DNA from 2 places in the Aquabacterium sp. TM01 genome. Region 1 is predicted to be linked to the other one. Evidence: predicted binding sites of a transcription regulator. Region 1 holds the regulator's gene; the other holds the start of a gene.

Region 1 (11,975 bases):
ACATGACCCACGATGGTGGCTATGGCGCCAAGGTGCTGGCCGAGCAGGGCTTTCTGAGGCAGGTGGCCCTGGGCAAGCAGATCCCGGTGACCGTGTCCAACGCGCCACGCATGGTGGCCCAGGCTCCCGCGCCGGTGGCGGCCTCGGCAGTCCAGTCTGCGCAAGTGCCGGCCATGGCGACTCCGGTGTCGGTGGCGCCTGCGGCCAGCAGCGTCAAGCCGCCGGTGGCCAGCCCGGCCGTCGAGCAGGTGGCACTGCTGACGCTGTGAGCGTTTGAGTTCATGGCGGTGGGGCCTGAAGCCCCCGCACTGGCGCGAGCCGGGTCCATGCCGCTACAATGGAAAACGCTGCGCAACTGGCGATACATGGCGTGTTGCCGTCATCTTCTGACGGCGCCGCCTGAGGTGGTGAACCACCGGGGAGCGCAGCCAGCCCTAGGGGCTTCTAATGCCCGGGCTGAGTCAGCCGTTCGCCTGGGCAGCCCTCACACCTGATCTGGATGGGTCAGTGCTGCGGGACTTCAACCTTGAAGAGGACTGCCAAGTCATGTTTGACCGTGCCCAACACACCATTGCCAACGTTGATCCCGAGCTGTTTGCGGCCATCCAGGCTGAGAACCAGCGTCAGGAAGACCACATCGAGCTGATCGCTTCCGAGAACTACACCTCGCCGGCCGTCATGGAAGCCCAGGGCTCCCAGTTGACCAACAAGTACGCCGAAGGCTATCCCGGCAAGCGCTACTACGGTGGTTGCGAGCACGTGGACGTGGTCGAGCAACTGGCCATCGATCGCCTGAAGGCCCTGTTCGGCGCCGAGTACGCCAACGTGCAGGCCAACTCCGGCTCGCAAGCCAACCAGGCCGTGTTCTTCGGTCTGCTGCAGCCCGGCGACACCATCATGGGCCTGAGCCTGGCCGAAGGCGGTCACCTGACCCACGGCATGCCGCTGAACATGTCGGGCAAGTGGTTCAAGGTCGTCTCCTACGGCCTGAACGCCGCCGAAGACATCGACTACGACAAGATGGAAGCGCTGGCGCGTGAGCACAAGCCCAAGCTGATCATTGCCGGTGCATCGGCCTTCGCCCTGCGCATCGATTTCGAGCGCTTTGCCAAGATCGCCAAGGAGATCGGCGCTTACTTCATGGTGGACATGGCCCACTACGCTGGCCTGATCGCCGCGGGCGTGTACCCCAACCCGGTGCCGTTTGCCGACGTGGTCACCTCCACCACCCACAAGAGCCTGCGCGGCCCGCGTGGCGGCATCATCCTGATGCGCGGTGAAGAGATCGCCAAGAAGATCAACAGCGCCATCTTCCCGGGCATCCAGGGCGGCCCGCTGATGCACGTCATCGCTGGCAAGGCCGTGGCCTTCAAGGAAGCCGCCTCGCCCGAGTTCAAAGCCTACCAGCAACAGGTGGTCAAGAACGCCGCCGCGCTGGCTGACACCCTGACGAAGCGCGGCCTGCGCATCGTTTCGGGCCGCACAGAAAGCCACGTGATGCTGGTGGATCTGCGTCCGAAGAACCTGACTGGCAAGGAAGCCGAAGCCATCCTGGGCCAAGCGCACATCACCTGCAACAAGAACGGCATCCCCAACGACCCGCAAAAGCCGTTCGTGACCTCGGGCATCCGCCTGGGCTCGCCCGCGATGACCACCCGTGGTTTCAAGGAAGAGCAGGCCGTGCAGGTGGCCAACCTGATCGCCGACGTGCTGGACAATCCGCACGACGAAGCCACCCTGGCTCGCGTGCGTGAGCAGGTGTCGGCCCTGACCAAGGCCTTCCCGGTCTACCGCTGAGCGCTGACGCTTTGATGCGTGCGTGATTCGGAACCCGGCCTGGATGTGATGTCCTCGCCGGGTTTTTCTTGTCTTGAACCGAGAGAGCCAAACCCATGCGTTGCCCTTTTTGCGGACACCACGACACCCAGGTCGTGGAAACGCGTGATTCTGACGAGGGCGACTCCACCCGTCGCCGTCGTAAATGTCATGGCTGCGACAAACGCTTCACGACCTATGAGCGGGCGGAAATCGACCTGCCGGCGATCGTCAAGCGCGATGGTCGCCGCACCGACTACGACCGTGCCAAGCTCAAGGGCTCGATGCTGATTGCGCTGCGCAAGCGGCCGGTCAGTGCCGAGGCACTGGAAGGGGCGCTGGAGTCGATCGAGGCCAAGTTGCGCCAGTGCGGCGAGAAGGAAGTGAACTCGACACAGTTGGGCGAGTGGGTGATGCGCGAGTTGCGCAAGCTCGACAAGGTGGCCTATGTGCGCTTTGCCTCGGTGTACCGCAGCTTTGACGATGTCAGCGAGTTTGTGGCGGCGATCAAGGAGACGGGCAACAAGCGCGGCGCCAAGGATGGGGCGAGCGAGGACTGATCGGGAGATCGGTGAGGGGCGGGGCCGACGCGTTTGCGGCTAGCGCCAGCATTGGGTCATGCTGACCGTGCTGCCGGTGATGCCACGGGCGTGGTGCTGATTCAGGGTGAGGCTGCCACAAGGGTCGTGGGCCATGGGGCCGGTGGCCACCGGGGTCGCGCTCAGGGTATAGCTGCCGCTGTCGGCCTGGGTGACGCTGATCACGTAGTGCGCTGAGCCCTGGCGCGGTGACTGGTTCAGTGGGGCTGGCAGGCTCACGAGCGGCGCCGTGGCATCCCCTGTGTCGTAGCGGTGGTGGGCGGCGTAGTGGCGCTGCATGAAGAGCGCTGCATCCATCAAGGCGGCCTGGGCATCGGCGCGGTGTGCGCGGTACAGGTGTGCTGCGTAGCTGGGATAAGCCACAGCGGCGAGCACACCAAGGACGGCCAGCACGGTCAGCATTTCTACCAGGGTGAAGCCTGTCTGGCGGTGGGGTGGGCGCAGGGGGAGGTGTCGCATGGGGCGGGGGATCAGGGTGTGGGCGGGTTGAGGAGGGCGCGCCAGACCCGGCTGTACAGGCGTGGGCTGGCGGGTGGAGCGACCGCAGTGACCGACGTGGCTGTGACCGTGGCGACGGCGGGTGCGGGTGCGGGTGCGACGCTGGCTGTGGCAGGTGAGGCGGGAGCGGTCTCAGGTGCAGGCGCGTCCGGACACAGCGCCGTGCCCGGGATGCAGCGGTGCACCACGGACTGCACCCAGGCCATGGCGCCGCGGGTGGTGCGTCCGGCAGGGTCAGCCTGGTGATCCGGGCTGAAGCCTCGTGCTGTGACGGTGATCAGATCGGGGTGGGCCGGATGGGTTTCGAGCAGGCATTGCGGCCGGAAGGCCGGCACAAAGGCGCTGTCGGCGGAACTCATGGCGCTGGCAGGCACGGTGTGGGCCAGGGCGTGGCTGCCGTGCCAGGTGGACCAGAGTGTCCACAGCGCCGGGCTGGATGACACGGGGGCGGGGTGCACGGTGAGGGCTGGCGGGATCTGCAAGAGGGCCTCTTCACAGTGACGCAATCCGATGTGCGCCGCTTCCTTGGCCAGGCTTTCGAGTCGCACGTTGTGCGTGATCTGTTCGGCACTGAGGGCCGCGCGGAGCGAGGCGCCGGAGACCAGGCTGATCACCGCCAGCATGACGAGGACGACGATCAGGGCGATGCCGTGCGGGTGGGCCTCGGGCTGCCGGTGGGGTGGGCGGTGGTCAGGCATGGGTCACAGCGGATTGGGCAGGCTCACCGTGGTGTGAAAGGCGCGGTAAAGGCGTCGATCCGGTGCGGTCTGGCTCAGGCCTTGGCAGTTGGTGTAGGTCATGACGGTGTCTTGCACTTCGAGTTCGCTGCGCAGCACCAGACACAGTCGCACCGCCTTCACCTGGCGCCACAAGGGCGACGTCGATGGGGGCGTGGCCGTGCCGCTCACCTCTTGCGCGGTGAGGTAACGCAGCGTGAGGGCATCCGGGTTGCTGGCGGCCGGGGTAGCGATCCCATAGCGCAGATCCAGGTCCACGATGTGGTCGACCAGGGGTTGGGAGACGCTGTGGCCATTGCCACGGCAGGACAGGGTGTGGTTATCGACGAAGTAGCGGTTGTCGGCCAGGTGGTGGGTGCCATCGATCAGGGGCGTGCTGTTGCCCAGGCAGTCGGTGGGTGTGCCCGCAGCCGTGGCCAAGGTGTTGCGCGTGTCCGCCTCGTAGCGCACGACGAGGGCATCGGGTTGGTCAGGGTCGTTGTGGCACACGAGGTCGGGCAACTGGGGGTGTCCGAGGCTGGCGTTGGTGATGCCGCCTGTGCAGCCGAAGAGACCTTGGCCGGTGAACGCGCGCGTCATCTGCCCAGCGCTGTCAAGGCCCGTGGGTGTGCTGTAGCCGGCCAGGGCGATCTGGGCGCGCAAGATGGACAGGGCCACGCTCGCGTCTTCGGTCATCTGCGTCACCGCCTGGGTGCTGCGCAAGGCATGGCCGGAGCTCAGGTACAGCGCCAGGGCCGCCGCGATCACAGTCAGGCCCAGGGTGAGGCCCACCAGCAGCTCGACCAGACTCAGGCCGCGCTGCCTGCGTGAGAGGAGGGCAAGGGGTGAGCTCACAGGGCGATCCGAAGGTAGAGGCAGCGGGTGTGGGCGCCCAGGCTCAGGCCGGTGGGGCAGCTGTCATGCGCCTGGGTGCCGGCGTGGTCGGCGTCGTCCCAGATCACCCAGACGTCGGCTTGTGTGCCGATCGTGCGCACGTGGCCCCGCCCCTGGGGTAGGCTGCCCGCGAGCTGTTGTTGCCATTGCGCCAGATCCGCAGCGGCCATCTCGTCGAAGGTGCACACCGCTGGGCCTTGGCACGTCGAGGTCGGGAGCGTTGCTGCTGTCGTGGCAGTGGCGGTGAGATCGTAGGCCTGCCAGTGGCCCAGAGGGGCGGGGTTGGCGCGCATGCGATCCGCCAGGTCGTGGGCCAGCAGGGTGGCCCGTGCGCGTGAATCGGTGGTCTGGCTGTGCTGGATGGCGTGCGCCTGCATGGCGGTCATGGCCAGCACGCCAAAAGACATCAGCAGCATGGCCATCAGCACTTCAACGAGGGTGGCGCCGTGCTGGCGCGCCATGAAGGGGTGGGGCATCAGCAGACTCCCGGCAGAACACGCACGCGGCCGGACACGGCCAGGCGCACGCAGCGTTGGGGCGATGGGGTGGTGGCCCGGGCGTACGACAGAGGCTGAACGAGAAAGCTGGCGTTGTTTGCCACCGCCAGCCCGACACCGCCAAAGGTGATGGCGGGTTTGCTGTGCGCCAGCATCAGACCGATCGTCGGGGGCAGTGCCTGCTGCAGGTGCAGCAGCGTTTCGTGCGCATCCTTGATCTTGTTGCCGTTGGCATCGTCAAAGATCAACCAGCCCGTCGACCAATTGGTGCTGACGTTGGCGCAGACCGGTGCAGGGGCATTGGGGTTCGGTGTGTTGCAGATGGTGACGCGCTGGTGGCGTTTGACCGCTTCCGCGCGGGCCAGGCGCAGGGCATCGGCGAGGGCGCCGGCCTGGGTGGCCACCTGGCGCTGATCGAGGAGTGCACGCAGGCCGGGGGCACCGAGCGCAGCCAGCGTGCCGAGGATGGCCAGCGTGACCAGGAGTTCGAGCCAGGTGAAGCCGCGTGGCACCGCATGGGGCAGAAGTTGGGGAGGAGGGCAGGACATGCGCCGCATTCTTGGCAAGGATCCAGGGTGTGAAAGCCTGTTCCCCAGAAGGGGCGGGAGTGGTTTGCGTCAAAATCGCCCCCATTCCCCCTTCGAGGGGCACCCCAAGGGATGAACTGGTGCAGACCTTTTGCAACAACAGCGATGAGCTTCATGTAACCCAGGCGGTCGCGCTGGCACGGCGGGCCATCGGCCTGTCGGACCCCAACCCGCGCGTGGGCTGTGTGCTCACCGACGCTGAAGGGCAGGTGATCGGGGAGGGGCACACGCAGCAGACGGGTGGCCCCCATGCCGAGGTGATGGCCTTGCGCGAGGCACAGGCTCGCGGGCACAGCACCCGCGGGGCGACCGCCTATGTGGCGTTGGAGCCGTGCTCACACCATGGGCGCACGCCCCCATGTGCCGAAGCCCTGGTGCGTGCCGAGCTGGCGCGGGTGGTCGTGGTGCTGATGGACCCCAACCCCCTGGTCGCCGGGCAGGGGGTGGCGCTGTTGCGCGCTGCAGGCATCACGGTCGAGGTCTTGCCGCCGGATCATCCCCAGGCCGTGGCCATGCGCGAGCTGAACATCGGCTTTCTCTCGCGCATGGTGCGTCACCGCCCCTGGGTGCGCATGAAGATCGCCGCCTCGCTGGACGGCCGCACGGCGCTGGACAACGGTGACAGCCAATGGATCACCACGCCCCAGGCCCGTGCCGACGGTCAGGTGTGGCGCGCCCGTGCCGGCGCCGTGCTCACCGGCATCGGCACGGCGATCGATGACGATCCGCGCCTGGATGTGCGGGCCATTGAGGTGGCCCGTCAGCCCCTGCGTGTGGTGCTGGATTCGCGCTGGTGCCTGCCGCCCTCGGCGCGCCTGCTGCCGCCGCCCGGCGAGGTGCTGGTCTACGGTCTGGCCGACGAGTCGGGCGAGGCGCAGGCCGCGCGCCTGGCCTTGGCCGCCGCTGGCGCCAGCGTGGCCATGGTGCCGGCCGATGCCAGTGGCCACCACTTGGACCTGGGCGCCGTGATGACCGACCTGACCGCGCGCGGCATCAACGAGTTACACGTGGAAGCCGGTGCACGTTTGAACGCCGCCCTCATCGAAGGCGACTGGGTGGACGAGTACCTGTTGTACCTGGCACCCAAGCTGGTGGGTCCCGGACGGGGGCTGGCCGCCTTGCCCCCCCTGTCGCGCATGGCAGATGCACGCACCCTGACATTCCACGCGGTCGAGCAGGTGGGCGAGGATCTGCGTATCCTTGCGCGACCCGCAGGCCGGGCCGATTTCTGATCACGTCTTCTTCAATTTTTCTGGATGGGTTTTGCACCATGTTCACCGGCATCATCACTGGCGTGGGCCAGATCGTCGACTCCCAAGCCCTGGGCGCTGACGCCAGCCATGGCCGTCGCCTGACCCTGCAGACCCCTGCGGGCTACCTGGACGGCGTGGGGCTGGGTGACAGCATCGCCATCAACGGTGCCTGCATGACCGTGACCTCGTTTGACGTGGCCGCCGGCCTTTTCACCATCGATGTGTCGGCCGAAAGCCTGGCGCGCACCGTGGGCCTGGACCAGCTCGGCACGGTCAACATGGAGCAGGCCCTGCGCTCGCACGACCGCCTGGGCGGCCACATCGTCACCGGACACGTTGATGATGTGGGTGAGGTGGTGGTGTTCGAGCCGGTGGGCGAGTCCTGGTTGCTGCAGATCCGCGCGCCGCGTTCGCTGGCGCGCTTCCTGGCCTACAAGGGTTCGATCACGGTCAACGGCGTGAGCCTGACGGTCAACAGCGTGCAAGACGCCGCCGACGGCAGCACCGTGTTCAGCATCAATCTGATCCCGCACACCCTCGAGAACACCGCCTTGGGTACCTTGAAGGTCGGTGCCAAGGTGAACCTGGAGGTGGACCTGATCGCCCGCTATGTGGAACGCATGCTCGGCGCCGAAGGCAAGCTGAGCGCCTGATCCCCCTCACCAACTCCCCACAGATGTGAAGAAGCGCCGTCCTGGCGCTTTGGAAGGCCTGTTTTCGATGGGGACGCCTGTGTCGTGTCCTCTGATCCGGGCCTGAGAAGCCTACAATCGCGCCATGCCCATTTCTCCTATTCCTGAGCTGATTGCCGAACTCGCTGCCGGTCGCATGGTCATCCTGGTGGATGAAGAAGACCGCGAAAACGAGGGCGATCTCGTCATTGCATCCGAGCACGTCACGCCGGAGGCCGTCAATTTCATGGCCAAGTACGGCCGGGGCCTGATCTGCCTGACGCTGACGCGCGAGCGTTGCGAGTTGCTGCAACTGCCCCCGATGGCCACCCGCAACGGCACCAAGCATGGCACGGCCTTCACCGTGTCCATCGAGGCGACCACCGGCGTGACCACCGGCATCTCGGCCGCCGACCGCGCCCGCACCGTGCAGGCCGCCGTGGCCCGTGATGCCAAGCCGACGGACCTGGTGCAACCTGGGCACATCTTCCCGCTGCAGGCGCAAGACGGTGGCGTGCTGATGCGCGCCGGCCACACCGAAGCCGGTTGCGACATGGCGCGCATGGCCGGCCTGACCCCCTCGTCGGTGATCTGCGAAATCATGAACGACGACGGCACCATGGCCCGTCTGCCGGACCTGGAGGTGTTTGCCAAGGAACACAACCTCAAGATCGGCACCATCGCCGACCTGATCCAGTACCGCAGCCGCAACGAATCCCTGATCGAACGCCTGGGCGAGCGCACCATGCAGACCCCCGAGGGCGCGTTCGAGACCTCGGTGTTCCGCGACCGCACCGGTGCCGTGCACCTGGCGCTGACCGTGGGCAACTGGACCCCTGACGACGAGGTGCTGGTGCGCGTGCACGAGCCCCTGTCGGTGATGGACTGGCTGGATGCGGGCAACAGCGCGCATGCCTGGCCTCTGCCCAAGGCCCTGGCCGCTGTGCGCGAAGCCGGCCGTGGCGTGGTGGTGCTGCTCAACGCGGGCGACGAAGCCGAGCGCTTGCTGGAGCGCGCCTTGCCGACCGAGCCGCAGGCGCCGGTCAAGCAGCCGGTGGACCTGCGCACCTACGGTGTCGGCGCCCAGATTTTGCGCACGCTCGGGGTGCAGCGCATGCGTCTGATGGGCAATCAGCGTCGCATGCCCAGCATGGTCGGCTACGAACTGGAGGTCGTTGGCTTCCTGACGGCCGATGGCGCTCGACTGGACCCGTCCAGCTGAGGGCGCGCCGGCGAGGCGCCGGACCCGCTCTGACTTGCTGCTCTTTTTTTCTGATTCTTCGCTCTTTTTTCTGGATCACACACTATGCAAGGCGCTGACAAAGGACAAGCCGGCCGACTCGATGGACACGATCTGCGTGTCGGCATCGTGCAAGCCCGCTTCAATGACGAACTGACTTCCCGGATGGCGGCGCTGTGCATCGAGGAACTGACGGCACTCGGCGTCCAAGCCAAGCACATTCAGCACGTGACCGTGCCCGGTGCGCTGGAAGTGCCCGTGGCCCTGCAGGCCATGGCCGACAGCGAGCGTTTTGACGCCCTGGTGGCCCTGGGTTGCATCATCCGCGGTGAGACCTACCACTTCGAGCTGGTGTCCAACGAAAGCGGCGCGGGCGTGACCCGAGTCAGCTTGGACCACCATGTGCCCGTCGCCAATGCCATCCTGACCGTGGAAAATCAGGCGCAGGCCGAAGCCCGTGTCGAAGAAAAGAGCCGCGACGCCGCCCGTGTGGCCGTCGAGATGGCCAACCTGCTGGATGAGCTGCTGTGAGCGACGCGAACGACACCCCCAAGTCCGCGCCGCTGCAAGGCCGCCCCGCACGCAAACCAGGGGCGCCGGGTGCACCCCGCGCCAAGTCGTCGCGCCGCCGTGCGCGCGAGTTCGCCTTGCAAGGCCTGTACGAGTGGCAACTGAACACCCGCGATGGGGGTTCGGTCGATGCCCACATCCGCGAGCAGGAAGACTTTGCACGCTGTGACCGTGCTCACTACGATGCCTTGCTGCACGGTTGCATTGAGCAATGCGCGCAACTCGACGCCCAACTGCTGCAGTTTCTCGACCGCTCGGTCGAAGAGCTCTCGCCGGTGGAGCATGCCGTGCTGTGGATCGGTGTGTACGAGCTGACCCACTGCCTGGACGTGCCCTACAAGGTCGCCATCAACGAGGCGGTGGAACTGGCCAAGAGCTTCGGCGGCACCGATGGCCACAAGTACGTCAACGGCGTGCTCGATCATCTGGCGCCCCAGTTGCGTCCAGATGAAGTCAAGGCCGCCCGGCCGGCATCGCGCTGACGCACGCCGGAGGGCTCCGATCCGTGGCACAGCGGCCCGCTCCCTCTTTGGCTGACACCCAGCCGAACCAGGTCGATGTCGATCGCCTGGTGCCGGACAACCAGGACACGGTCATCCTGACCCGTCCGTTTCCGGACGCCGACGAGACCTCGACCGAGGCGCGCCGCGGACGCACGGAAAGCCTGCCCACCATCGGGCACATCTCGCGCTACGCCCTGAAGTACACCCTGGGCGAAGGCGGGCTGGGCACGGTGTATGCCGCGCACGACCCGCTGCTGTCGCGGGCGGTGGCGATCAAGACCCTGCATGTGGACCCGTCGATGACGGACCCCGAGCGCTTCAACGCGCTGTTCCTGAACGAGGCGCGGGCCGCTGGCGGGCTCAGCCATCCGCAGATCGTGACGGTGTACGACGCCGGCACGAGCGAGCAGGGGCCCTACATCGCCATGGAGTTGCTGCGCGGCAAGGACCTGCGTCACTTGCTGGCCCAGGGCTGGCGCCCGACGCCTTCTCAGGCCGCCCTGATTGTGCGGCGTGTGGCTGACGCCCTGTCGTACGCCCATCACAAGGGCGTGATCCACCGCGACATCAAGCCCGCCAACATTTTCATGACCGGGCGCACGCAGCCGCGCGTGCTGGACTTCGGCATCGCCCGCATCCGCCAGGCCGAGTCGCTGGCACAGCGCGAAGACCCGCAAAGCCGCTTCCACGAGCTGGTGGGCGGCTCGCCGTATTACATGTCGCCCGAGCAGGTGCGCCGTTTGCCGGTGGACCGTCGGGTGGACGTGTACGCGCTGGGCGTGGTGTTGTACGAGTTGCTGACCGGGCAGCGCCCGTTTGCCGGCAACAGCCTGGAAGAAATCGCCGAGGCCGTGTTGCGCCAGCCTGTGCCCTTGGCGCACGAGGTCAACCCCGAAGTGCCCCGGGCGCTCTCGGAGATCGTGGCGCAGGCCATGCACCGCGAGCGTGACCAGCGCGTTCGCTCGGCGCGTCGCCTGTCGCAGGCCTTGCGGGAGTGGATTGAACGCACGGACGCCCCGGACCTGACCGCCGAAAGGCGGGAGTCGGCGCGGGGAGCAGGGCGAGGCGGAGTGAAGCACTGGTTGCTGCCTTTGGCCGCCTTGGGCTGGGTGCTGGCGCTGGGGGGGATCGGCTGGGCCATCTGGCGCTGAGCGCCAGCATCGGCTCTACCCGGTTCAAGCCACCAGCGACAGCTCCAGTTGACGGCGCGCTTGTGCGCCCCAGCGGCGCACCTCTTCGTCGAGCAGGTGCAGGGCGCGCGGGTGCTGGACGGACCAGCGCTTGTTGACCAACAGCTTGATCTTGCCGCGACTGCGCTGCAGGCTGACCATCCGCGGAGGCAGGTCGACACGGGCGTGGTGCAGGATGATGGCCAGACGCAGGCACAGCACCTGCGACATCAGCGCCTGATCCTGCAGGTGTTCCACCAGCTTGATCAGCTCACCGCGCTGTCCCAGCACCAGCGTGGCCAGGCGGCGCAGTTGCGATTGCGAAAAGCTGGACGCGTCCACGTGCCCCAGCAGGTAGGCGCTGTGGCGGTGATGGTCGTGGTGCGAGACCATCATGCCGATTTCATGCAGGGCGCTGGCCCAGCCCAGTTCGCGGGCGTGTTCGCCGTCGGGGCTGGCTTGGGGCTCGGCCAGCTCCTGCCACAGGCTCAGGGCGCGCTGGCGCACGCGCTGCGCCTGGGTGGGGTCGACGCGGAAGCGTTGCTGCAACTCGCGCACTGAGGTGTCGCGCGGGTCGAGCAGACGGTGGTTGCGCGCGGCTTCCACGCGTTCGTCGAGGTCGAAGATCACGCCTTGGCGCAGGGCCCCCTTGGCGGGGCGCAGGGCTTCGATGTCGAAATGCGAGGCCAGGGTGTAGAGGATGCACAGGCCGCCGGCCAGCACGGGCTTGCGCTCCGGCTTGAGGCCAGGCAAGGCGAGCAGCTCGGCCGAGCCGGCCTCGATGCAGCGCTCGATGCACCAGCGCAGGCCCTCGGGGGTGATGCTGCCGTCGGTGATGCCGTTGGCCGCCAGGATTTGCGACACGGCCCCCACGGTGCCGGACGAGCCCAGGGCCTCCTGCCACTGGTTGCGCTCGAACAGGGTGAGCGCTTCTTCCAGCTCGGCGCCGGCTGCGATCTGCGC
Region 2 (11,975 bases), 530 kb from region 1:
CCCGCCCAAAATCCGCACTTCTTGCGCGGCGGTGCGCGCCACTTTGCGAACGGCCGCCGTGGGGTCGGGGACCATGGGGGCGCTTTCCGGGCGGCGTGAACGGGAGGCAGGTTTTGTCATGGCGTCGGGCATCAAAGGGGGCATTGTAAAAAGCCTGCGCGCCTACAATCAGGGCATGTTCAGTTTCATCAAGAAAAAGCTGGGTTGGGGTTCCACGCCAGCCGAGTCGTCGCCCCAGGACACCTCACCCGAGGTGCCTCATGTGGACACGCCTGCCTCCCCACCGTTGGAGGTGCCTGCACCGGTGGTACCACCCGCACAGGAGGCATCGACGGCGCCAGTCCCCGTGGACGTGCCCGCCCCGCAGTCCGCAGAGCTCGCACCCAGTGCGCCAGCGGCCGAGCGCCGCTCCTGGCTGGACAAGCTGCGCAACGGTCTGCGCAAGACGGGCTCCAGCATTGCCCAGGTGTTCACTGGCACCCAGATCGACGACGCGCTGTATGAAGAGCTGGAGTCGGCCCTCTTGATGGCCGATGCGGGCGTGTCGGCCACCGAGTTTCTGCTGCAAGACCTCAAGCGCCGCGTCAAGGAGGCCAAGGCCACCGAGCCGTCTCAGGTCAAGGCACTGCTGATCGACGCCATCACCGAGTTGCTGCAGCCGCTGGAGCAATCACTGGAGGTGGGGCACCACACGCCCACCGTGATCATGGTGGCGGGCGTCAACGGCGCGGGCAAAACCACCACCATTGGCAAGCTCACCCGCCACCTGGCAGACTCCGGTCAACGCGTGCTGCTGGCCGCGGCCGACACCTTCCGCGCGGCAGCCCGCGAGCAGCTGATGGTCTGGGCCGATCGCAACCGCGTCGAGATCGTCAGCCAGGAAGGCGGCGACCCGGCCGCGGTAACTTTCGATGCGGTCAAGGCTGGGCATGCGCGCAGCTGTGACGTGGTGATCGCCGACACGGCCGGCCGCCTGGCCACGCAGTTGCACCTGATGGAAGAGCTGCGCAAAATCAAGCGTGTGATTGGCAAGGCCATGGACAGCGCACCGCATGAAGTGCTGCTGGTGGTCGATGGCAACACGGGGCAGAACGCCCTCTCGCAGGTCAAGGCCTTTGACGAGGCCCTGGGCTTGACCGGCTTGGTCGTCACCAAGCTGGACGGCACCGCCAAGGGCGGCGTGCTGGCCGCCATCGCCTTGTGGTCGCGCGAGCGTCACAAGAGCGTGCCGGTGTATTTCATCGGGGTAGGCGAGAAACTGGAAGATCTGCAGACCTTCAAGGCCCGCGAGTTTGCACAGGCTCTGCTGACCTGACAGACAGATGGTCAGCGCGAGCGTTGTGACGGGGGAATCTCGTCCAGCGGGGCCGGCATGGTGGGCTCAAGGTCGTCGAACCAGGTAGAGGGCGGCGGATCGCGGTGGCTGGCGGCATGGCGCCCCTCCCCCGCTTGCTCGGACTCGTCAAGGTCGTCGAGGTTGAAGTCCAGACCATTTTCTTTGACCGACATGCCCTGCATGTGGCCACCCGTGCGCATGGAGGCCACCACGGCGGCAGCGTCGGCATCGCGCCGGCTGCGGCTGCTTTCTGAGAACGGCATCACTGGCGGCACGGGGTCATTGCGGGTGGCATCCACACCCAAAATGGCTTCGCGTACCTGCAGCAGGTCCGGCAAGGCACCCTCATGCCAGACCTGAACCGGGATGTGCGAGGCGCGCAGCACCTTGTCCATGCGGGTGTGGCGACGGCGGGTGCGATCGGTTTCCTGCGCAGAGGGCTGTCGGATTTCGACCACGGCCAGCACGTGAGAGGCCATGTCGCAAACCACCAGGTCCACACAAAGTGAGCCGACGCGGCGCAACCATTCGGCATAAGAGTTGCGCGTGGGCACCTTGATGAAGCGGGCCACGGGCACCTGGGCGAGGACCATGTGATCCGGCAAGGCCTTGCGCAGGAGGTGATAGGCCTCGCGCTCAGCGTGGGTCAGCAACCGGGTCGAGCCAGGCTCCCAGTCCATCACGGTATCGAGGCTGTCGTAGGCGGCCGGGCGCCCCTGTTTGCGCGAGCGGTGATCTCCGCCCTGGGGTGAGGCAGGCCGGGTGACTTGGGTGGCGGCCAGGCGAGAACGGCCAAAACGCCAGGCGGCGGCCACGCCCACGGCACCCACACCCCCGACCAGCAAAACCGGCCACAACGACACCCAATCCATCATGTTCTGTTCGCGCACGCAGTGATCACACTCCTACGCTAACAGCGGCACGCAGCAGAATCAATCGAAACTTGCGCGCAAGGCGTGACAAGCCGTGTCAGCGGCCCATGCCGCCCATGCCCGGCATGCCCTTCATGCCGCCCATGCGCTTCATCATCTTGAAGAGACCGCCGCCCTTCATCTTCTTCATCATGGTGCGCATCTGGTCAAACTGGTTGAGCATGCGGTTGACGTCCTGCACCTGCACACCGGCCCCGATGGCGATGCGGCGCTTGCGGCTGGCCTTGATGATGTCGGGCTTCTGACGCTCTTGCGGCGTCATGGCGCGGATCATGCCTTCCATGCGGCGCACGTCGCGCTCGGCCTTGTCCATGTCGGCCTGGCCGGCTTTGGAGGCGATCTCGGTGGGCAGCTTGTCGATCAGGCCAGAGAGGCCGCCCATGTTCTTCATCTGGCTGATCTGGGCCAGGAAGTCTTCGAGGTCGAAATCGGCCCCTGACTTGACCTTGTCGGCCAGTTTCTGGGCGGCGGCAATGTCCACGCCCTTCTGGACCTCTTCGACCAGGGCCACGATGTCGCCCATGCCCAGCACGCGACCGGCATGGCGCTCGGCATCGAACACTTCCAGGCCGTCGATCTTTTCAGAGACGCCGGCAAACTTGATGGGCACGCCGGTGATCTGGCGCACCGACAGGGCTGCACCACCACGCGAGTCACCGTCAAGTTTGGTGAGCACCACACCGGTCAGCGGCAGGGCTTCCTTGAACGCCTTGGCGGTGTTGATGGCATCTTGCCCCTGCATGGCATCGACCACGAACAGGGTTTCAACCGGATTGAGCTGCGCGTGCAGGGCCTTGATTTCGGCCATCAAGACTTCGTCAATGGCCAGGCGGCCGGCCGTGTCGACCAGCAGCACGTCGAAGTAGTGGCGACGCGCGTAATCGATGGCCGCTGCCGCGATGTCAGCGGGCTTTTGCTCGGGCGCCGAGGGGAACCATTCGGCCCCGGCCTGCGCGGTCACGGTCTTGAGCTGTTCGATGGCGGCGGGGCGGTACACGTCGGCCGAGACGGTGAGCACCTTCTTCTTGCGCTTTTCGATCAGATGTTTGGCCAGCTTGGCCGTGGTGGTGGTTTTACCGGCCCCTTGCAGGCCGGCCATCAGGATGACCGCTGGGGGCTGGGCCGCCAGGTTGATGTCGGCCACGCCCTCGCCCATGGTGGCGGAGAGCTCCTTTTGCACGATGCTGACCAGCACCTGGCCCGGCGTCAGGGAGGAGACAACCTCCTGGCCCAGGGCCTTGTCCTTGACGCGTGCAATGAAATCGCGCACCACGGGAAGCGCCACGTCGGCCTCCAGCAGCGCCATGCGCACCTCACGCAACATGTCCTGCACGTTGGTTTCGGTGATGCGGGACTGGCCGCGCATGGTCTTGACCAGGCGACTGAGTCGTTCTGTGAGGTTGGATGCCATGAAATCGCTGCTTGTGCTCGTAAACTTGATCCATGATTTTATCGCCCGCCTTGCCCTCGCAACCCGCTCTCTGGCCCAGCGTGCTGGCCATACTGGCTTATTTCTTCGCTGCGGCCTGGCCGGGAGGCGCCGCAGGGGGTCTTGCACGTCACGAACGCCCGATCTGGGTCGCGCTGTCAGTGGCATGGCTGGCGCAGGCGGTGGCCATCGTGCTGGACACCGTGATCACCCACGGTGACACGATGGGCGCGCGCTTTGGCTTTGGCACGGCCTTGTCGATCACCAGCTGGCTGGTCGTGGCTGTGTACGCCTTCGAGAGTCGCCGCCTGGGCTTGCCGGGTTTGCGTCGGGTGCTGGCGGTGCTGGCGGCCCTCACGGTGGCCCTGGGCTGGCTGTTTCCGGGGCAGATGCAATCGGTGCATGGCGCCACCTGGGCGCCCTTGCATTGGTTGCTGGGTTTTGCGTCTTATGGCCTGTTCGGGGCGGCCTTGCTGCACGCCGTGCTGTGGCGCCACGCCGAACGGCAGTTGCGCGCCCCGCCCAGCGCCTCAGGCACCTTGCCCCTGCGCGCCCGCCATGGTGGCCAGGCACTGGGCATGCCGCTGTTGCGCCTGGAGGCCTTGACGCTGCAGTTCGTGTGGGCGGGCTTTGTGATGCTGTCCCTCACCTTGCTGCTGGGTTTTTGGTTCACCACGCCCTGGCGCTGGGACCACAAGAGCGTGTTCTCGGTGCTGTCCTGGGTGGTGTTTGCCACCTTGCTGGTCGGGCGCGCGCGCTTTGGCTGGCGCGGACGGCTCGCCATCCGCTGGCTGGTGGCCGGCTCGGCGCTGCTGCTGCTGGCCTATGTCGGCTCACGCTTCGTGCTGGAGGTGATCCTCCACCGCGGCCAACCCGGTTGAGGGGCCCATGTTGAAGTATCTGCTCATCGGGGTGCTCATTGTCTGGCTGCTGTACTCGCCCATCCTGCGACGGGCGCGCCAGATCCAGCGTGATCGTCGGCCGGCAGCGCCCACCGCAACGACTGGGCCAGCAAAGCCGCCCCAGGTCGAAGACATGGTGGCCTGCGCCCATTGCGGCGTCCACCTGCCCGCCAGCGAAGCGTGCCAAGACACGGCCGGACAGCCCTATTGCAGCGCCGCCCACCGCGACGCCGGCCCCTCCTCGCGCTGAAGCGCCCTCCGACATGCCTCCCCATCCCCGGGATCCCGCCGCCTCATGGTTCGGACACTTCGACCCCAGCACCCCGGGTGACGGGGCGGACCCCACCGACATCCCCTGGGCATCGACCCAAGCCGATGCAGCGGCAGGCGCATCCACCCGACAGGACAGCCGCCCCTTTCTGCGCACCTACCGCACGTTTCTGAGCGCACGCGCCCTGCTCGCCGTGGTGCTGCTGGGGCTGCTGGCCGGCAATTGGCTGATGGGCAACCGCGGGCTGATCTGGATTGTCACGGCGGTAGGCTACGCGAGCATGGCCCTGCTGCTGTGGGCCTGGCCCTCCACGACGGCCAGCCAGCGCACGCCGAACCCTCACACCCCACCGATGCTGAGTCCGCGCCAGGCGGTGTTGAGCATTGGCCTGGACCTGGCGTTCTTTTCGCTGCTCCAGCATCTGATGAACACCACGCTCAATGCACAGGCCCTGCTGGCCCTGCCCGTGTTGATGGCCGGTGTGCTGATGCCACGGGTGGTGGCCCTGGCCGTGGCGGCCGTGGGCTCGATCAACCTGCTGGCGGCGGCCTGGATCCAAGGCACCCTCACATCGAACCTGAGCGCCCAGCTGACCGAGGCTGGCCTGACCGGGTTCGGCTTGTTTGCCATTGCCGCCCTGGCCAGCGAGCTGGCCGCGCGCGTGGCCCGCGAAGAGCGCAGTGCACGCGGCAGCCTGGAGCTGGCCCGCCAACAGGCCCAGCTCAACCGCCTGGTGATGGAAGAGATGAGCGAGGGCGTGCTGGTGGTGGACCGGCAAGGCCGCGTGCGCACAGCCAACCCGGCCGCACGTCGCCTGCTGAACTCGCAAGGCCTCACGCCCCCTGCGCCCTTTCAGCTTCGCGGAGTGCCTGCCTGGGTAGGACTGGTCCTGGCGGTCGACCAAGCGGTGAACACACCACTGCACGCAGAGACAGGCCAGGAGGTGCTGCTGCGCTTCGACGATGGCAGCCGCCGCGACCTGCGCGTGCGGGTGCGCTTCACACGGGGGCACAAGGCCATTCAGGCCGAAGACATGTGCATGCTGTGGCTGGAAGACCTGCGCATCGTGCGTGCCCGCCAACGTCAGGACAAGCTCGCGGCGATGGGCAGGATGTCGGCCGGGATCGCCCACGAGATTCGCAACCCCCTGGCCGCGATTTCGCAAGCCAATGCGCTGATGGGCGAAGACGCCACCACCCCCACCCAGCATCGTTTGACGCGGATGATTGCCGAGAACGTCGTCCGACTTCAACACATCGTCGACGACATCCTCGCCGTCGCCCCCGGCGCACGCCCGCCGGCACCGGCCATCGACCCGCTGGAGACCGTCCAGAATATCTGTACTGAATGGCGACTCACCCACGGCCTGAGCGGCGGCCCCGAGTCGTTGCTGCAGGTGCACACGCCGCACCTGGAGCAAGCCACTGGTCCGCTGCAGGTGCGCTTCGAGCCCGAGCATCTGCAGCGCGTGCTGGTGAACCTGCTGGACAACGCCCTGCGCCATGGCAGCGGGCAACCCGGCGCCATCGAGGTCACGCTGACGTGGCGACCCGCCCGGCAAAATGGCGCCATGCTGGTGCTGTCGGTGGCCAGTGATGGTGAACCCCTGACGGCCGAGACCGAACGGTCGCTGTTCGAGCCCTTCTTCTCCACCCGCAGCCGGGGCACCGGCCTGGGCCTGTATATTTGCAAGGAGTTGTGCGAGCGCCATGGCGCGGCCATCGACTACCGACAGCACCCCGCTGCCGTACGCCACCGCAACGAGTTTTTCGTCACGATGCCGATCGAACCTGAGGGATCCTCCCCCTACATCGCATGAGCCCCCCTGCCCTTCATCGCCTGCTGGTTGTTGACGACGAACCGGACCTGCGCACCCTCTACGAGCTGACCTTGCTGCGCGAAGGCTATGACGTCGAGACCGCAGGCACGGTGGGCGACGCCTGGCAACACCTGCAGGATCAAACCTTCAGCGCGGTGATCACCGACATGCGCCTGCCCGACGGCACTGGCCTGGAGCTGTTGCAACGCCTGGAGGCGGCGGGACGCCACGAGAAATCCATCGTGATCACGGCCTACGGATCAGCTGAGAATGCCGTGAGCGCCCTCAAGAGCGGCGCCTACGACTACCTGACCAAGCCGGTCGATCTCAAGCAGTTCCGCTCCGTGGTGGCCGCCGCCATCGCCTCGGACACCCTGACCACACCGGTGCCAGGCACGCCGATCTCGCCTCCGGCCACGCCCGCACGCTGCGCCCCGCCACGCGCGCGCGCGCTGTCTCGGCTGGCGGGTCACAGTGCGCCCATCCAGCAGGTACGCGACCTGATCGAGAAGGTCGCGCGCAGCATGGCGCCGGTCATGCTGTGGGGCGAATCGGGCACGGGCAAGGAGCTGGTGGCGCGGGCCATTCACGACGTCAGCGTGCGGGTTGAACGCCCCTTCATCCCCGTCAACTGTGGCGCCATCCCCGAGCAGTTGCTGGAAGCCGAGTTCTTTGGCTACCGCAAGGGGGCCTTCACCGGCGCCCAGGAAGACCGCGAGGGCTTCTTCCAAGCTGCGCACGGCGGCACCCTCTTCCTCGATGAAATCGGAGACCTGCCGCTGGCCATGCAGTCCAAGCTGCTGCGTGCCATCCAGGAGCGGGCCGTCCGCCCCGTGGGCGCCACTCAGGAGGTCGCCGTGGATGTGCGCCTGCTCAGTGCCACCCACAAAGACCTGCAGGCTGAGGTGAAAGCCGGGCGCTTCCGTCAGGACCTGTACTACCGACTCAACGTCATCCAGGTCACCCTGCCGGCGCTGCGCGAGCGGCTGGAAGACCTGCCCGAGTTGAGCGCCCGCATCCTGGAGCGCATCGCTCACGAAACAGGCATGTGCGCCCCCGCCACGCTCAGCACCACGGCCATGAAGGCTTTGATGCAGCACCCCTTCTTGGGCAATGTGCGCGAACTGGAGAACCTGCTGCAGCGTGCCGTGGCCCTGAGCAACCACGCCGTTCTGGAGGCCGAGGACTTGGGCATCGCATGCGCACGCGATGCGGCCTCCTCCCCCGCGCCCTCCTGCGGCGAACCTCGTGAACCCGTGCCGTTGAGCGACTGGGTGAGGCCCGCCGACGCCGAGCCTGCCACCAGTCTCCCGCTCACCGCCGTCACGGCCGAGCCCCCGCCCCTGCCATCTGATCTGGCCACACACCTCGACCACATCGAACGTGACATCCTGGTGCGGGCACTGGAAAAGCACCGCCTCAACCGCACCGCTGCAGGCGCCAGCCTGGGCCTGTCGCTGCGCCAGATGCGCTATCGCATGGCCCGGCTCGGTGTGCAGATCACCGATCACGGGGTGGTGCTGGGTGAACGCTTCGATCCCGATGTGGAGTGAAGCCCAGCCCCTGTGGTCGGGCGGATGGCTGCGCGATGCGCGTCCCGTCCCATCGCCCAATTTCGGACCACGCCCGTCGGACACGCCTGTGACCCTGGCCGTGATCCACTCCATCAGCCTGCCCCCTGGCGAGTATGGTGGCCCCGAGATCGAGCAGCTGTTCACCAACCAGCTCGACTGGGACGCCCACCCTTATTTCGAGCTGATCCGTGGCATGGAGGTGTCCTCGCACTTCGTCATCCGCCGCGATGGTGAGTTGCTGCAGTTCGTCTCGGTGGACGACCGGGCCTGGCACGCCGGGCGCTCCAGTTGGCAAGGACGCGACAACTGCAACGACTACTCGGTGGGCATCGAGCTGGAAGGGCTGGAAAACCACCCATTCGACGCCGCCCAGTACACCCGCCTCAGCGAGCTGCTGCGCACCCTCGCGCAGCACTACCCGATCACACAGGTCGCGGGGCACGAACACATCGCACCGGGTCGCAAACAAGACCCCGGATGCGCCTTCGATTGGCGAAAGTTACAAACACTCACAACCTGGCCGGACCAGGTTTTCCCATGGGGTCAGGCTCAGGCCTGAGGGCCTTCCCCAGAGGGAGAAGTCCGTTTTTCCCGATGTGAATCGACCGGGCGCGCCAAACACCCCCGCATCCGCCGGACACTACCTGTAGTGCTTGCAGCCTCGCAAAACACCAGATATAGTGCTCTGACGCAGTGGCCTCCACGAACCCTTGTCGGTCTCGGAAGCCTGAATCTGGGGCCCGCCACGCTTGGTCGTGCGGCCCGATGAATCCCAAGGGAACTCCATGCAAACGTCCACGCCCAGCACCTTGTCGCCCACATCTTCTGCCCTGCCCGGCGCCGCCGCCGTGGCCACCGAGCCACGTCAGTCCGCCTACGCTGGCTACCAGATCATCCGACGCAATGGTGCGGTCGTGGCCTTCGAGCCCAGCAAGATCGCCGTCGCCCTGATGAAGGCCTTTCTGGCCGTGCACGGCACGCAAGGCGCCGCCTCCGCCAGCGTGCGCGAAGACGTCGACGTCCTGACCGAGGCCGTGGTGCGCGGCCTGCTGCGCTCGCGCCCCAGCGGCGGCACCTTCCACATCGAAGACGTGCAAGACCAGGTGGAGTTGGGCCTGATGCGTGGCGGCCACCACGAGGTCGCCCGCGCCTACGTGCTCTACCGCGAGCGCCGCACCCAGGAGCGCGCCAAGATCGCCTCTGAGCAACAGGCCGCCGCCCTGCCCACGCTCACCGTGATCGACCGCAGCCAGCGCGTCCCGCTCGACCTGCCCGCCCTGCAAGCCCTGATCGAATCGGCCTGCGAAGGCTTGGGCGACGACGTCAAGGCCGCGCCCATCCTGGCCGAGACCCAGCGCAACCTGTACGACGGCGTCTCGATCGACGAGGTCTACAAGGCCGCCATCCTGGCCTCGCGCACCCGCATCGAGCACGACCCCGGCTACACCCGCGCCACCGCCCGCCTGCTGCAGCACACCATCCGCCGCGAAATTTTGGGCGAAGAGGTGACGCACGCCGACATGGCCACGCGCTACGCCGAGTACTTCCCCAAGTTCATCAAGAAGGGCATCGCCGCGGAGCTGCTCGACGAGAAGCTGGCCCAGTTCGACCTGGCCCGCCTGGGCGCTGCGCTGAAGTACGAACGTGACCTGAACTTCGACTACCTCGGCCTGCAGACCCTGTACGACCGCTACTTCCTGCACCACGACGGCGAGCGCATCGAGATGCCGCAGGCCTTCTTCATGCGCGTCGCCATGGGCCTGGCGCTCAACGAAATCGACCGCGAAGCCCGCGCCATCGAGTTCTACGAGCTGCTGTCGTCCTTTGACTTCATGTCGTCGACCCCGACGCTGTTCAACTCCGGCACGCGCCGCTCGCAGCTGTCGTCGTGCTACCTGACCACCGTCCCCGACGACCTCGATGGCATCTACGAAGCCATCAAGGAAAACGCCCTGCTGAGCAAATTTGCCGGCGGCCTGGGCAACGACTGGACCCCGGTGCGCGCCCTGGGCTCGCACATCAAGGGCACCAACGGCAAGTCGCAAGGCGTGGTCCCCTTCTTGAAGGTGGTCAACGACACGGCCGTGGCCGTGAACCAGGGCGGCAAGCGCAAGGGCGCCGTCTGCGCCTACCTGGAATCGTGGCACCTGGACATCGAAGAGTTCCTGGAGCTGCGCAAGAACACCGGTGACGACCGCCGTCGCACCCACGACATGAACACGGCCAACTGGATCCCCGACCTGTTCATGCGCCGCGTGATGGAAGGCGGCGACTGGACCCTGTTCTCGCCCTCCACCTGCATCGACCTGCACGACAAGTTCGGCATCGCCTTCGAAGAGGCCTACACCGCCTACGAAGCCAAGGCCGACCGCGGCGAGATCAAGCCCTTCAAGCGCATCAAGGCCACCGACCTGTGGCGCAAGATGCTGTCGATGCTGTTCGAAACCGGCCACCCCTGGATCACCTTCAAGGACGCTTGCAACGTGCGCTCGCCGCAGCAGCACGTCGGCGTGGTGCACTCGTCCAACCTGTGCACCGAGATCACGCTCAACACCAACGACAGCGAGATCGCCGTGTGCAACCTGGGCTCGGTCAACCTGGCCCAGCACATCAAAGACGGTGGCATCGACCACACCAAGCTGCAAAAGACCGTGCGCACCGCCATGCGCATGCTCGACAACGTCATCGACATCAATTACTACGCAGTCAAGAAGGCCCGCGACTCCAACCTGCGTCACCGCCCGGTCGGCATGGGCATCATGGCCTTCCAGGATGCGCTGTATCAACTGCGCACTCCGTACGCCAGCGCCGAAGCCGTCGAGTTCGCTGACCGCTCGATGGAAGCCGTCTGCTACTACGCCTACCTCGCCTCGACCGAGTTGGCCGAGGAACGTGGCCGCTACAGCAGCTACCGTGGCTCGCTGTGGGACCGCGGCATCCTGCCCATCGACTCGCTCAAGCTGCTGGCCGAACAGCGCGGCGGCTACGTCGAGGTCGACACCTCGGTGACGATGGACTGGGATGCCCTGCGTGCCCGCATCGCCCAGTACGGCATGCGCAACTCCAACTGCGTGGCCATCGCCCCCACCGCCACCATCTCCAACATCGTCGGCGTCGACGCCTCGATCGAGCCCTGCTTTGGCAACCTCTCGGTCAAGTCCAACCTGTCGGGCGAGTTCACCATCGTCAACGAGTACCTGGTGCGTGACCTCAAGAAGCTGGGCCTGTGGGACGACGTGATGGTGATGGACCTCAAGCACTTCGATGGCTCGCTACGCCGCATCGACCGCGTGCCCGAGGACATCAAGGCCCTGTACGCCACGGCTTTCGAAGTCGAGCCCATCTGGTTGGTGGAAGCCGCTTCGCGTCGCCAGAAGTGGATCGACCAGGCGCAGTCTCTCAACATCTACATGGCCGGCGCATCGGGCAAGAAGCTCGATGAAACCTACAAGCTGGCGTGGGTGCGGGGTCTGAAAACCACCTATTACCTGCGCACCATGAGCGCCACACACGCCGAGAAATCGACCGTGTCACGCGGTCAGCTCAACGCGGTCTCCAACGCCGCCCCTGTGGCCACAGCCGCAGCCAGTGAGCCAGCCAGCGATGTGAAGTTCTGCTCCATCGACAACCCTGACTGCGAAGCCTGTCAGTAAGGGTTGATCGCGGTCATGCATCGGGCCTCGTCATCACACCTGAGGACGAGGCCCGATGT

What was found. Region 1 encodes NrdR, which represses ribonucleotide reductase genes. Its sites were predicted from a motif close to CACNANATNTNGTG; they were not measured.
Region 2: the regulator NrdR is predicted to act here: its motif matches at 8,933-8,946, upstream of AC3WW4_RS13150 (ribonucleoside-diphosphate reductase subunit alpha).

What each region holds. Positions count from the first base shown of each region.
Region 1 covers NZ_AP046529.1:3,379,487-3,391,461, reverse strand. The annotation lists gene AC3WW4_RS15660 (transglycosylase SLT domain-containing protein) at 1-269, shown strand, start outside; ZMP/ZTP riboswitch at 342-486, shown strand; gene glyA (serine hydroxymethyltransferase) at 547-1,797, shown strand; gene nrdR (transcriptional regulator NrdR) at 1,893-2,375, shown strand; gene AC3WW4_RS15645 (type IV pilin protein) at 2,415-2,873, opposite strand; gene AC3WW4_RS15640 (pilus assembly PilX family protein) at 2,885-3,610, opposite strand; gene AC3WW4_RS15635 (PilW family protein) at 3,614-4,483, opposite strand; gene pilV (type IV pilus modification protein PilV) at 4,480-4,998, opposite strand; gene AC3WW4_RS15625 (GspH/FimT family pseudopilin) at 4,998-5,567, opposite strand; gene ribD (bifunctional diaminohydroxyphosphoribosylaminopyrimidine deaminase/5-amino-6-(5-phosphoribosylamino)uracil reductase RibD) at 5,687-6,838, shown strand; gene AC3WW4_RS15615 (riboflavin synthase) at 6,877-7,512, shown strand; gene ribBA (bifunctional 3,4-dihydroxy-2-butanone-4-phosphate synthase/GTP cyclohydrolase II) at 7,637-8,752, shown strand; gene ribH (6,7-dimethyl-8-ribityllumazine synthase) at 8,837-9,301, shown strand; gene nusB (transcription antitermination factor NusB) at 9,298-9,822, shown strand; gene AC3WW4_RS15595 (serine/threonine-protein kinase) at 9,846-10,994, shown strand; gene AC3WW4_RS15590 (Ppx/GppA phosphatase family protein) at 11,019-11,975, opposite strand, start outside.
Region 2 covers NZ_AP046529.1:2,854,342-2,866,316, forward strand. The annotation lists gene rsmD (16S rRNA (guanine(966)-N(2))-methyltransferase RsmD) at 1-120, opposite strand, end outside; gene ftsY (signal recognition particle-docking protein FtsY) at 176-1,315, shown strand; gene AC3WW4_RS13115 (DUF2726 domain-containing protein) at 1,327-2,226, opposite strand; gene ffh (signal recognition particle protein) at 2,306-3,679, opposite strand; gene AC3WW4_RS13125 (cytochrome C assembly family protein) at 3,712-4,578, shown strand; gene AC3WW4_RS13130 (PP0621 family protein) at 4,586-4,849, shown strand; gene AC3WW4_RS13135 (two-component system sensor histidine kinase NtrB) at 4,863-6,689, shown strand; gene AC3WW4_RS13140 (sigma-54-dependent transcriptional regulator) at 6,686-8,242, shown strand; gene ampD (1,6-anhydro-N-acetylmuramyl-L-alanine amidase AmpD) at 8,232-8,822, shown strand; gene AC3WW4_RS13150 (ribonucleoside-diphosphate reductase subunit alpha) at 9,049-11,916, shown strand.